One region of the Ligilactobacillus sp. LYQ135 genome, then DNA from elsewhere that is predicted to be linked to it. Evidence: a T-box and tRNA genes for the amino acid it is inferred to sense, from the RefSeq annotation. Region 1 holds a T-box; the other holds one or more tRNA genes.
The links. The T-box of region 1 lies ahead of leuS (leucine--tRNA ligase). A T-box ahead of a tRNA ligase gene usually reads a tRNA of that ligase, here a tRNA-Leu.
Positions count from the first base shown of each region.

Region 2: it has a tRNA-Leu gene. The T-box ahead of leuS (leucine--tRNA ligase) is inferred to sense a tRNA for this amino acid. The anticodon was not compared.

Region 1 covers NZ_JBSJYT010000003.1:1,031-7,504, reverse strand. Annotated here, with positions in the region: gene leuS (leucine--tRNA ligase) at 1-1,831, opposite strand, end outside; T-box leader at 1,889-2,093, opposite strand; gene ACWCL1_RS03580 (LysM peptidoglycan-binding domain-containing protein) at 2,135-4,657, opposite strand; gene pepT (peptidase T) at 4,907-6,139, opposite strand; tRNA gene ACWCL1_RS03570 (tRNA-Asp) at 6,279-6,353, opposite strand; tRNA gene ACWCL1_RS03565 (tRNA-Met) at 6,358-6,431, opposite strand; tRNA gene ACWCL1_RS03560 (tRNA-Glu) at 6,457-6,474, opposite strand, start outside.
Region 2 covers NZ_JBSJYT010000008.1:6,304-12,777, reverse strand. Annotated here, with positions in the region: gene ACWCL1_RS06910 (2,3-bisphosphoglycerate-dependent phosphoglycerate mutase) at 1-12, opposite strand, end outside; gene ACWCL1_RS06905 (C40 family peptidase) at 82-618, opposite strand; gene ACWCL1_RS06900 (LCP family glycopolymer transferase) at 780-2,042, shown strand; gene ACWCL1_RS06895 (beta-ketoacyl-ACP synthase III) at 2,080-3,063, opposite strand; tRNA gene ACWCL1_RS06890 (tRNA-Leu) at 3,201-3,286, opposite strand; gene ACWCL1_RS06885 (SprT family protein) at 3,329-3,784, opposite strand; gene ACWCL1_RS06880 (Tex family protein) at 3,777-5,969, opposite strand; gene ACWCL1_RS06875 (hypothetical protein) at 6,027-6,461, opposite strand.

The sequences.
Region 1 (6,474 bases):
AAGCTTCTAAAGGTCCCATAAACATTTCGTAAATCCGCAATGTATCTGCACCATATTGTTCTACGATATCATCTGGATTAATAACATTTCCTTTTGATTTAGACATCTTTTCATGGTTTTCACCTAAAATCATTCCTTGGTTAACTAATCGTTGGAATGGCTCTTTAGTTGGAACTACACCTAAATCATATAAGAATTTATGCCAGAAACGTGCATATAATAAGTGCAATACAGCGTGTTCAGCTCCACCAATATATAAGTCTACTGGCATCCATTCTTTAAGCTTATCGTAATCAGCAAGTGCTTCACTGTTATGTGGATCAATATAACGTAAGAAGTACCATGAACTTCCTGCCCATTGAGGCATTGTATTGGTCTCACGTTTACCTTTACGTCCATTTTCATCAACAACATTTACCCAGTCATCAAGGTTGGCTAATGGACTTTCTCCTGTTCCAGATGGACGAATATCATTTGTTTTTGGTAAGCGTAATGGTAATTCATCTTCTGGGACTAATGTAGTTTCACCATCTTCCCAGTGAATTACTGGAATTGGTTCACCCCAGTATCTTTGCCGTGAGAAAAGCCAATCCCGCAAACGATAATTAACTTTTTTATAGCCGACATGATGTTCTTCAAGCCAGCTAATCATTTCATCGATTGCATCTTGCTTGTTCATTCCATTTAAGAAGTCGGAATTAATATGGACACCTTCACCTGTATAGGCTTCTTTTTCAATATTGCCACCTTCAATTACCGACTTGATTGGTAAATCAAATTTTTGTGCAAATTCATAATCGCGTTCGTCATGTGCTGGAACGACCATGATTGCTCCAGTTCCATATGAAGCTAAAACATAGTCAGCAATCCAAATTTGCACTTTTTCACCATTAACTGGGTTAATAGCATAGCTTCCTGTAAATACCCCAGTTTTATTTTTAGCCAAATCTGTTCGCTCTAAATCTGACTTATGAGAAACTTCTTCTAAATAATCTTCAACTGCTTGTTTTTGATTTGCTGTAGTTAATTGCTTAACTAAATCATGTTCAGGAGCTAAGACTAACACTGAAACACCAAAAATTGTGTCTGGACGAGTTGTAAACACTTCAATTTTTGCATCTTGATTTTCAACTTTAAAATCTACTGCTGCTCCTACAGAACGCCCAATCCAGTTTCTTTGTTGTTCTTTAATTGCTTCAGGCCAATCTAAGTCATCTAAATCATCAATCAACCGATCAGCATACGCAGTGATTTTTAACATCCATTGTTTCATTGGCTTACGTACAACTGGAAAACCACCACGTTCAGTTTTACCATCGACAATTTCTTCATTAGCAACTACTGTTCCTAAATCAGGTGACCAATTAACGGGAACTTCAGCTTCATATGCTAACCCTTTTTTGTATAACTGTTCAAAAATCCATTGCGTCCACTTGTAGTATGAAGGATCACTCGTATTAATTTCCCGATCCCAATCATATGAAAGACCTAAAGATTTAATTTGTCTTCTAAAGTTATTGATATTTTTTTGAGTAAATTCCCGTGGAGAGTTTCCTGTTTTTAGCGCATATTGTTCTGCTGGTAAACCAAACGCATCCCATCCCATTGGATGTAAAACATTATATCCTTGCATCCGTTTCATTCGAGAAACAATATCTGTTGCAGTATAGCCTTCTGGATGTCCTACGTGTAATCCTTGTCCTGATGGATATGGAAACATATCCATTGCATAGTATTTCTTTTTATCAGGATCTTCAGTTGTCTTGAAGGTTTTGTGTTCTTCCCAATAATGTTGCCACTTTTTTTCGATTTTCTTATGATCGTATGACATTTTTAGCGCTCCTTATAATTTGGTTTTAACGTAAAAAATCCTATCCAAGTTAAACTTGAATAGGACGAATTTTCGCGGTACCACCTATTTTCCGATAAACTATCGGCACTTCTTTCAGAGATAACGGCTCTTTCCGCCTTAACTTACTATTTTCAGTTAAGGACTCAAAGGTGAGTTCGAAAAGTAATACTTAAACATTTTCACCACCATGTTCTCTCTGAGTAGTACTAGCTAATCTACTAATCCTTATCTACGTTAAATATTAATGTTGATTTTAACATAATTTAAATTAGCTTTCAATTATTATTTTAACTTCAACTGTTGACCAGTATAAATTAAGTCTGAAGTTAATCCATTAATAGATTTCAATTGATTTACAGTCAAACCATTATCAGAAGCAATCTTCCATAATGAATCTCCTGACTTAACTGTATATGTTTTGGCCGAACTGCTTGTAGATTGACTACTATTTGAAGATGTCTTTCCAACACTTAATTTTTGACCCACATAAATTGAATCTGATGACAAGTTATTTTGACTCTTCAATTGTGATACGGTCATACTATGTTCGTTAGCAATTGACCATAAAGTGTCACCAGCTTTAACCGTATAAGTTCCACTCGTAGAACTTATTGAGTTTGAATTGCTTGAGCCACTTTGAGAACTTGAACTTGATGAACCTTTAATTGTTAACTTTTGACCAACATAAATTGTATCTGAACTTAAATTATTATTTTGTTTAATTGTATTTACTGATACTGAATGTTCGTTAGCAATTGACCATAAAGTATCACCAGCTTTAACCGTATAAGTTCCATTCGTAGAACTCGTTGAGTTTGAATTACTTGAACCACCTTGAGAACCTGAGCTTGATGAACCTTTAATTGTTAACACTTGACCAACATAAATTGTATCTGAACTTAAATTATTATTTTGTTTAATCGTATTTACTGACACAGAATGTTCATTAGCAATCCCCCATAAAGTATCACCAGCTTTAACTGTATAAGTTACAGTAGCATTTGATGAGGAATTTGAGCTTGAGCTTGAGTTTGAACTTGAGCTACTTCCCTTTTTAATTAATAATTTTTGTCTCACATAAATTGTATTAGATGATAAATTATTAATTTTTTTCAAGTTATCTACACTTGTATCATGACTCGTAGCAATCTTCCACAATGAATCGCCGGCTTTAACTGTATAGTATTGATCAGTTGTGCTACTTGATGATGAGTTAGAAGATTGATTGTTATTACTTGATGAACTATTTGTTAATTTCAATACTTGACCAACGTAAATTGTATCTGAACTTAAATTATTAATATTCTTTAAGTTACTTACACTTGTTCCATGATCATTAGCAATTCCCCATAAAGTATCGCCGGCTTTAACTGTATAAGTTGTTGCTGTGCTACTTGAATTTGAGGATGAACCACTGTTAGATGTTGTTTGTTCCTTCAATTTTAATACTTGACCAACGTAAATCACATTTGAAGATAAGTTATTAATTCGCTTCAAATTATTCACAGTCGTACCATAGGTTTGTGAAATTCCCCAAAGAGAATCACCAGCTTTAACTGTATAAGTATCTGGAATATTATTACCATTTCCATTTGATGAAGAACTGGAATTATTATTACTATTTGATGCATTTGAATTTTGATTATTTTGATTATTACTTGAAGAACCAGATCCAGTATATACATCATAACGAGTTAAGTCATATTCACTAATTAACCGTTTTAAAGTATTAGCATAGTTTGGATCAGTCGCATATGTACCATAAACTCCATAACGTAAGTTTTCTGCGGCAATTTGCGGAGTTGCTGCATTTGCTCGATTTGAGTTAGGGAAATTTGAATTAATTAACTTAGCATAACTTGTAAGTGATTCATAGTAACTGTCATATTTTTGAAATTTAGCATAAACTGTGTGCCAAGTTCCGTTATAATATTCTTGAGTAGGCATTAAAACATAATCACCAGTTCCATTCCACTTAACACCAAATAAATTATGTCCTTGGGTACTTAAAGCACTGCTTCCCCAACCACTTTCAAGTGCTGCTTGCGCAATCATTAATGAGGCATAAACACCATTTTCTTGAGCAACTTGTTGTGCAACTGGTCCAATTGTATTTAAGAAGTTTTGCACATTGCCAGGATAAGCTAATGTTGATACTTCACTGCGTGTAGTTTTTTCTTGAAGTTGATTTTCTGCTTCTAATTGAACTTGAGAATCTTCTTTTTCTTGCTTACTTGAGATTGAAGATGATTCAACCGTTGTTGATGATTCATCTTTAAGTGAACTACTACTTTCGCTTGAAGCAATCGAACTTGAACTGCTAGTTGAAGAACTACTTGAACTAGCCACTGAAGAACTTGAACTTTCTTCACTTTTAATGCTACTTGACTTGGATTCTTCTTGGCTTGCCTTTACAGAACTAGAACTACCTGAGTTTTTTGAACTTGAATTTTCACTTGAACTTACAGAACTTGAACTGTATACGATTTCTCTAGTTACTTGTGAGCCAGCAGCACTTGATGCAACTTCTTTACTTGAAGAAGTTGATGAGCTTGAGCTACTTGAAGAACTACTTGAACTTGAAGATGATCTGCTACTTGAAGAACTGTTTGAACTTGCAGAACTATTTTCATGATTCAATTGAACTGTATCAGCTTCTGCGCTTTCTTTATGATCTAATAAAAATCCAGCTGTTCCTACCATTAAGGATGTTCCAAGAGCAGTTGTTACTTTCTTGGCGTTTTTCATTTTTTGCATGCGCCGTAATTGACGCTTCTTTGCAATTCTTTCACTTCTTTTATGCATATTTCTTACCTCTATTTTTATTCCTATATTCTATATAGCCTTAAATGCCCTCAAAAGTCAAAGTATTTTTGTTAAATTGAGTAAATTTATCTTTTTTTAGTTTTTCTTAACAATTCCTTTCATTAAAACCACCAAAATATTAACTAAAAATAAAAAAGATTGCGACCTTTGTCGCAACCTCTGTAAGGAATACTTTAGTATTTTAGGTCTTCATTATACAATAAAAAAACACTATATACAAAAGGAATATTATTTCGCAGTTAATTTTATAATTTCAAGAATTACGTCAACTGCTTTTTCCATGGTTTGCTCTGAAATAAATTCAAAGCGTCCATGCATATTTTCGGGTCCTGCAAATAAGTTAGGCGTAGGTAAACCCATAAAGGAAATCGTTGATCCATCAGTTCCCCCACGAACTGGAGTTTCATCAACTTTAATTCCTAACTTAGTCATCGCTTCACGTGCTAAATTAACTACATTCATATGATTTTTCAAAACTTCTGCCATGTTATAATACTGATCATGCATTTCAGCTACTAATCGTTTATCATGAAGTTTTGCATTCATCTCATCAACAATCTTATTAATAAGTGCCTTTCTTTTTTCAAGACCTTCACGTTCAAAATCTCTAATAATATAATGTAAAGTTGCATGATCAACAGTTCCATTAAATTCTAACAAGTGGAAAAAGCCCTGCTTACCACTTGTTTTTTCAGGAACTTCATCTTGAGGTAATGCATTTTGAAATTGAACTCCTAATTCATTAGCATTAACCATTACTCCTTTAGCAGTGCCTGGATGTACATCTTTCCCTTGAATATGCAAATACAATTCAGCTGCATTGAATGTTTCCCATTCTAATTGTCCTAGTGGTCCTCCATCAACAGTATAAGCAAAATCAGCATTAAATTTCTTTACATTAAAGTGTTCTGCTCCAGTACCAATTTCTTCATCTGGACTAAATGCAACTTTAATCGTTCCGTGTTTAATTTCAGGATGATTTACGAGGTATTGCATTGCTGTCATAATTTCAGCTACTCCCGATTTATCATCTGCTCCTAGTAAAGTACTCCCATCGGTAGTAATGAGTGTTTGTCCTTGATAATTTTTCATATTTGGAAAGACTTGAGGATCTAACACAAATTTCCCCTCTTTATCTAACTTAATAGTAGAATGACCATCATAATCTTTATGAATTTGAGGATTAACTCCTTCAGCGTTAAAATCGGCTGTATCAACGTGTGACATAAATCCAACTGTTGGAACTTTTGTAGTCATATTACTTGGCAATGTAGCCATCACATATCCACTTTGATCATCATATTGAGCATCTTTTAAGCCAATTTCATGCAATTCTTCAACTAACTGTTTTAAAAATTTAACTTCCTTTGGATCAGAAGGAACTGTCTTTGAATTTGGATTAGAGCGCGTATTAATTTTTACATAACTTAAAAAACGTGGAATTAAATTTTCATACTTCATATTATCATTCTCCTTTTAGTTGCTTTACAATATGTATTATAGTTCGAATGACAATTAATCGTTATTATCTCATCACTATGCAAAAAATTTATGCACAAAAAAAAAGCTGTGATTGAATCACAGCTAAATAAGTCACAAACGGTCCGTACGGGACTCGAACCCGTGATCTCCTGCGTGACAGGCAGGCGTCCTAAACCAACTAGACCAACGGACCATTATTGCGGGAGCAGGATTTGAACCTACGACCTTCGGGTTATGAGCCCGACGAGCTACCAGACTGCTCCATCCCGCGATAAGGAATATGTATAAGAAAGAAATGACCCGTACGGGATTTG
Region 2 (6,474 bases), on a different contig from region 1:
TAACTTGACCAATTAGTTCACCTTCTTTTCAATTTAACCATCGCTTATCATAAATTAAAATTAACTCTAAAGTCAAATATTTTAGTTTAATCTAATCGCAAAATCTGGCTTGAAATAACTAGTCTCACCATATTGAACTACTTGTCCAAAAGTAGGAGCATGAATATATTTTCCATTACCACATGCAATCGCTACGTGATAACTATTTTTTAAGTTTCCCCAAAAATATAAATCTCCTGCTTTGGCTTTATTAATTGGAATAACTGTGCCACATTTTTCTTGCTCCCAAGTAGTTCGTGGCAAAATTTTTCCTTGTTCTTTAAAAACATATTGAACCAATCCAGAGCAATCGAATCCTTTAGGACTAGCTCCGCCCCATACATACGGAACACCTAAATATTTTTGTGCATACATAACTGCTTCATTTTGAAAGTTTATACTAGTTAAGGGTTCTTCAGTTAAATGATTGTTTTTTTGAACTTTTTCAGTATTATAAGTAATTTCTGTAGTTGGTTCCTCATTAAAATCGACTGTCCAATAAAATGAATTTGCCTCACTAATACTACTCATCAACATAATTGATGCTCCAAAAGTAATAATTTCAATTATTTTTTTCATCTTCTAAATTCCTTTCTATTCCCCCTCACATATAAATTCGCAAATTATTCATAATTTTTGGAATATTTTTTTGGTATAATGCTAAAAAGAACTTATTGTTTATTTTAAGGTTTTACATATATAATAAGGGAGTATGTGAATTCGAATTTAAGGAGTTATCCATGGAAAATAAAAATCAAGAAGACTTCGATTTTAATAATCTGCCTTCAAGAAGTGAACGGTATAAAAAACAAAATCGAAAAAGTCATAGTTTGCGTAAAAAAGTTTGTTCAATTTTATTGATTCTACTACTACTTGTATTTTATGGTATTGGTGCTTTTGCTATGAATCTTTTGAATAGTGCCAAAACTACACTCTCCAAAGCTTATATGCCATCAAGTACAACTAGTGGCGGATCTAAGATTTTAAAACAAAAAAAACCTTTCTCAATTCTTTTGTTAGGAACTGATACAGGTGATTTAGGACGAACCGATAAAGGTCGGACTGACACAATGATCGTAATGACTGTTAATCCTAAAACTGAAAAAATTACAATGACAAGTATTCCTCGAGATGCCTGTGTAACTATTTCTGGATCTGACAATCAATATGATAAGATCAATTCAGCTTATACATATGGTGGAATTAAATTAGCTGTTAAAACGGTTAAAAAGACCCTTAACATTCCAATTAACTTTTATATGTTAGTAAATATGGGGGGACTTACAAAAGTAGTGGATGATTTGGGCGGAGTTACAGTGACTCCTCCATTAACTTTCTCATATGATGGAGTATCAGTTACAAAAGGCAAAAAGGTAACTTTAAATGGTACTCAGGCACTTTCATATGCACGGATGCGTGATGATGATCCTGAAGGTGATTATGGTCGCCAAAAACGACAAAAACAAATCATCTCTGCTATTATCAAAAAAGCAATGTCAGTTTCTTCATTAACTAAATACAATAAAACCCTTAAGTCAATTCAAGATAACTTAAAAACTAACTTATCTTATGATGACTTAATGTTAATCGAAACATATTACAAAAATGCTGGAAAAAATATTAAGTCTTATGTTCTTCAAGGGGAAGATGCTACATTAGGAGGGCTTTCTTATCAAGTAATTCCTGCTTCTGAAAAAGAAAAAGCATCAAACCGAATTCGAAAACAATTGGGCTTAAAAGATTCCACATATGATTTTGAAAAAGACTCGCCATTCTATAGTTCAAGTTCAAATGGAACCGGAACATCTTACGGAACTACAGATAGTTACGGTTACGGCTATGGTAATGATACTACCAGCAATTATGGCAATTCATATGGTAATACTTATGGAAGTAACCAAGGAACTGGTACAACTGGCCAAGGCACTGGTGCTGGAACTGGGACCGAAACGACAGGTCAAGGTCAGTATACTACTGGCACTCAAGGTGGTTATGGATATTAAATAAAAAAATCGCGATATTGTTATCGCGATTTTTTTATTACTTATAATCTCGTAAATCTAATAACAAACTCCCATATACTAAGCCAGCCCCAAAACCTGTTAGTAAAACTTTAGCAGGTCGATTACCATGCGCAAGTTCTTCACTTAATCCTAGTGGAATTCCAACTGAAGAAGTATTACCTGCATAATCTACATTTACTGCAAATTTATCTAACGGAATGCTTAATCCTGCTGAGATTTTTTCAATTAACCGCAAGTTAGCTTGGTGAGGAATCACTAAATCAATATCATCTGGTGATAAGTGATTATCCTTTAAAAACTCTTTCATATGGTCAATTACTGTTGTAGTAACAAAGTTAAATACAGCAGGTCCATCTTGATAAAATGCCTTAGCTTGAGGATGGTTTTCAGCCTTAATGTCAGAAATTGGCATTATTCTTCCACTATTAACTGCATCCATATTCCCTTGTGTATGCATCTTTTCAGCAATTAACGTATCAGTTGTATTTTCCTTTTTTTCTAATAAAACGCCAGCAGCCCCATCTCCAAAAAAGACAGTTGAAGTGCGATCTGTGAAATCCATCATTTTCGAATTATTTTCTACACTAATGACTAATGCTTTATTATACTGTGGACTATGCAAAAACTTATCGGCAGTACTATATGCAAAAATAAAGCCTGCACATGCAGCTGATAAATCATATGCAAATGCGTTTGAAGCACCAATATTCTTTTGCACTAAAGCTGCAGTTGATGGTGTTAATGCATCTGGTGAAATCGTTGAGACAATGATCAAATCAATTTCGTTTGGATTTACTTTAGATTGCTTTAAAAGTTTTGTAGCAACTTTTGATGCCATTTCTGAAGAATCTTCATCAATTGCATAGTGTCTTGTCTTAATTCCTGTATGCGCTTGGATCCATTCATCGGAAGTATCCATAATTTGACTTAATTCAGCATTACTTACTACACGTGGTGGCAAGTAACTTGCACTTGCTGTCAATTTAATTCCTTCTGACATTTAATTCACCTCAGTCATATAATTTCCAAAGTTTAAAATACCATTATTTTTTGTTTTAATAAAGAATTATACTCTGACAATTGAAAAATAAAAAGACCGTGAAATTTATCACGGTCTTCATCTTTCAATCACTCAGATGCGGGTAAATGGATTCGAACCATCACGAGCAAAAATGCTCACCAGATCCTTAGTCTGACGCGTCTGCCAATTCCGCCATACCCGCAACAACATAAATGATTATAACAAACATAAAAAATTCATGCAACTATTTTTCAAAATTATTTTCAATCATTTTAAGCGATCCATGACATTGAGAACAACAATATTTATTAACATTAATTCTTCTTTGGCGTGGATACTCCTTAAAACAGCGTTGACATTGATACACCACTTTAATTTTAGAGTTTAGCGTTGCAGGAGAATATCTTGAACCGCCCACTTTTTGTAGCAATTCTTTAAAATCTTTATTTTGATGTTTATAGCCCTGATGACGCAAATGTAAGTGGTAGTGACATAATTCATGCCGAATTACTCCTACCAATATTTTTTCAGAATAATTCTTTGCAATTTTAGGATTAATTTCAATTGCATGACTTGCTAGTAAATATCTTCCCCCCGTAGTTCTTAAACGTGAATTAAACCGGGATTTATGGTTAAATTTAAGTCCAAAATCTGTAATTGAAATTTTCTCAACAATTTTTTGAAGTTGTGAATTATCCATTTTGGTCTGCTTTCTTTTGTGGATTAATCATTGTCAATTGAATTCGTGAACGTTTTTGATCAACTTCATCCACCCAAACATCCACAATATCCCCAATTGATACTACATCTTGTGGATTTTTCACATAATGATTACTCAATTTTGAAATGTGTACTAATCCATCTTGCTTTACTCCAATATCTACAAATACTCCAAAATCAACTACATTACGCACAGTTCCTTGAAGTTGCATTCCAGCTTTAAGATCTTCAAGATGCAATGTATCAGCACGTAATAATGGTGCTGTCATAGTATCACGAAAATCACGCCCGGGTTGTTTCAAACTATCCACAATATCTTGAACCGTTTCTTCCCCCACATCATTTTGCTGTGCAAAATTGTGGATATCAAAGTGGCTTAATTTTTGGGCTAACTGAGCACTTCCAATTTCAGCTTTACTCGCTTGATTTGCAGTCAAAATTTGCTGTGCAACTTGGTAACTTTCCGGGTGAATATCAGTATTATCAAATGAGTTTTCTCCATTAACAATCCGTAAAAATCCAGCTGATTGTTCAAAGGCTTTGTTACCTAATCGTGAAACTTCTTTTAATTGATTTCTCGATTCAAACTTACCATTTTCTTCCCGAAACTTAACAATATTTTTAGCAATGGTTTTATTCAAGCCTGAAATATGTTCCAGCAACTGTGGACTAGCAGTGTTTAAGTTAACTCCTACTTGGTTTACTCCCGTTTCAATCACTTGAGATAATTTTTCATCCAGTTCCTTTTGCGGTAAATCATGTTGATATTGTCCAACTCCAATTGATTTGGGATCAATTTTAATTAATTCCGCCAATGGATCTTGTAATCTGCGGGCAATACTTACTGCCGAACGTTCTTCGACATTAAAATCTGGAAATTCATCACGTGCAATTTGACTTGCTGAATAAACTGAGGCTCCAGCTTCATTTACAATTACAAAGTACACTTTAGTGGAAATTTCACTTAAAACTTCAGCTACAAAACTTTCAGATTCACGACTTGCCGTTCCATTTCCAATCGCAATCATTTCAACTGCATATTTGTTGATTAATTTTTTCAGCGTTTCCTTTGCATCTTTACGTAACTGTGGATTAATTTTTTGTCCCTTGTTTTTTTCATGTGGATAAATTACTGCCTTAGCTAAAAATTTCCCAGTCGGATCAATGACCGCTAACTTACATCCTGTTCGGAAAGCTGGATCTAATCCTAAAACAACTTTACCTTTTAATGGAGCTTGCATTAAAAGATGATACAAGTTATCCCCAAAAATATTGATGGCTTTTTCAACTGCCATTTCCGTTAAATTTCGTCGAATTTCACGTTCAATTGAAGGTTTAATAAAACGTTTATAAGCATCTGTATATGCATTGGCAATAAAGTCAGCTGCTTGACCTTGTTTGGAGCCAATAAAACGTGAATGCAAATATCTTAAAATAAATTCTTCATCAACGTCAACCTTAACCTTTAAGATTTTTTCTTTTTCACCACGATCAATTGCTAAAACTTGATACGATTCCATTTGATTAATTTTATCTTCAAAAGAGTAATAAGTTTGATAAACACCCTTCACATCTTTTTCTTCATCTTTTACATCCGTGACAATTTTGCCATACTTAGTGGTATTTTTACGGATCCAATCACGTAACTGCACATTTTCACTAAAAGCTTCTGCAATAATTTCATGTGCACCATTTAAAGCACCCTGTGCATTATTAATCTCTTTTTCAGTATTAATATACTGACATGCTTCTTGTTCATAATCATCATGAAACGCTAAAATATAACGTGCTAAGTTTTCTAAACCAGCTGCCTTGGCAATTTGTGCCTTAGTTTGCCGTTTTTGCTTATATGGTAAATATAAGTCCTCTAAGACTTGCATTGAGTCAGCTGATTCAATTTTACGTTTTAATTCAGCCGTCATTTTCCCTTGTTCTTCAATGGTTTTAATAATATCAGCCCTACGCTTCTCAATTTTAGCTATTTGTGAATAAGTCTTTTGAATTTCACGAATTTGAACTTCATCTAAACTTCCAGTTTTTTCCTTACGATAACGTGCAATAAACGGAACCGTATTACCTTCATCTAGCATTTGTAACACATTTTCAACTTGAAATGGTTTATATGATAATTGTGCTTGTGTTAATTTTAAATTTTTTTCATCCATATTAAAATTCCTCTTTAATAAAGTAAAAGGCTGCGCTATGCACAACCTCTTGATTTGTTATCCTAAACGTAATCCCCGAATAATCTTTTGAACATTTGTATTGATTTTATCCATTGCTTTTTCTTGAACTTCTTCGGCTTGATCAAACTTTTTACGATCAACTTGGTGATTCGTATAATCAATACTTGCATTCATTTCTTCGCAACCAGTTACAAAGTCACGATAATGAGAAACCAATAACTTATGCACTCCAATTAATTGGGCAGGAGCTTGAGCCTTTTTTAATTTTTCTAAATTCTCTTGATACTGCTTAACACCTTTAGCAAAGCTTTCTTGAGTTGCTTCATAGTCTTCTGCTTCAATTTCTTCATTGTCATTTAAAGCACTACGAAAAATGTTAAAGTACGGATCCATTTTGGCACTACTTTTTTGCGTACTATCTAAAACTGCATTAATAACACTTAAATATTGATTAATATTAACTCTTCTCATTTAATTTATCCTA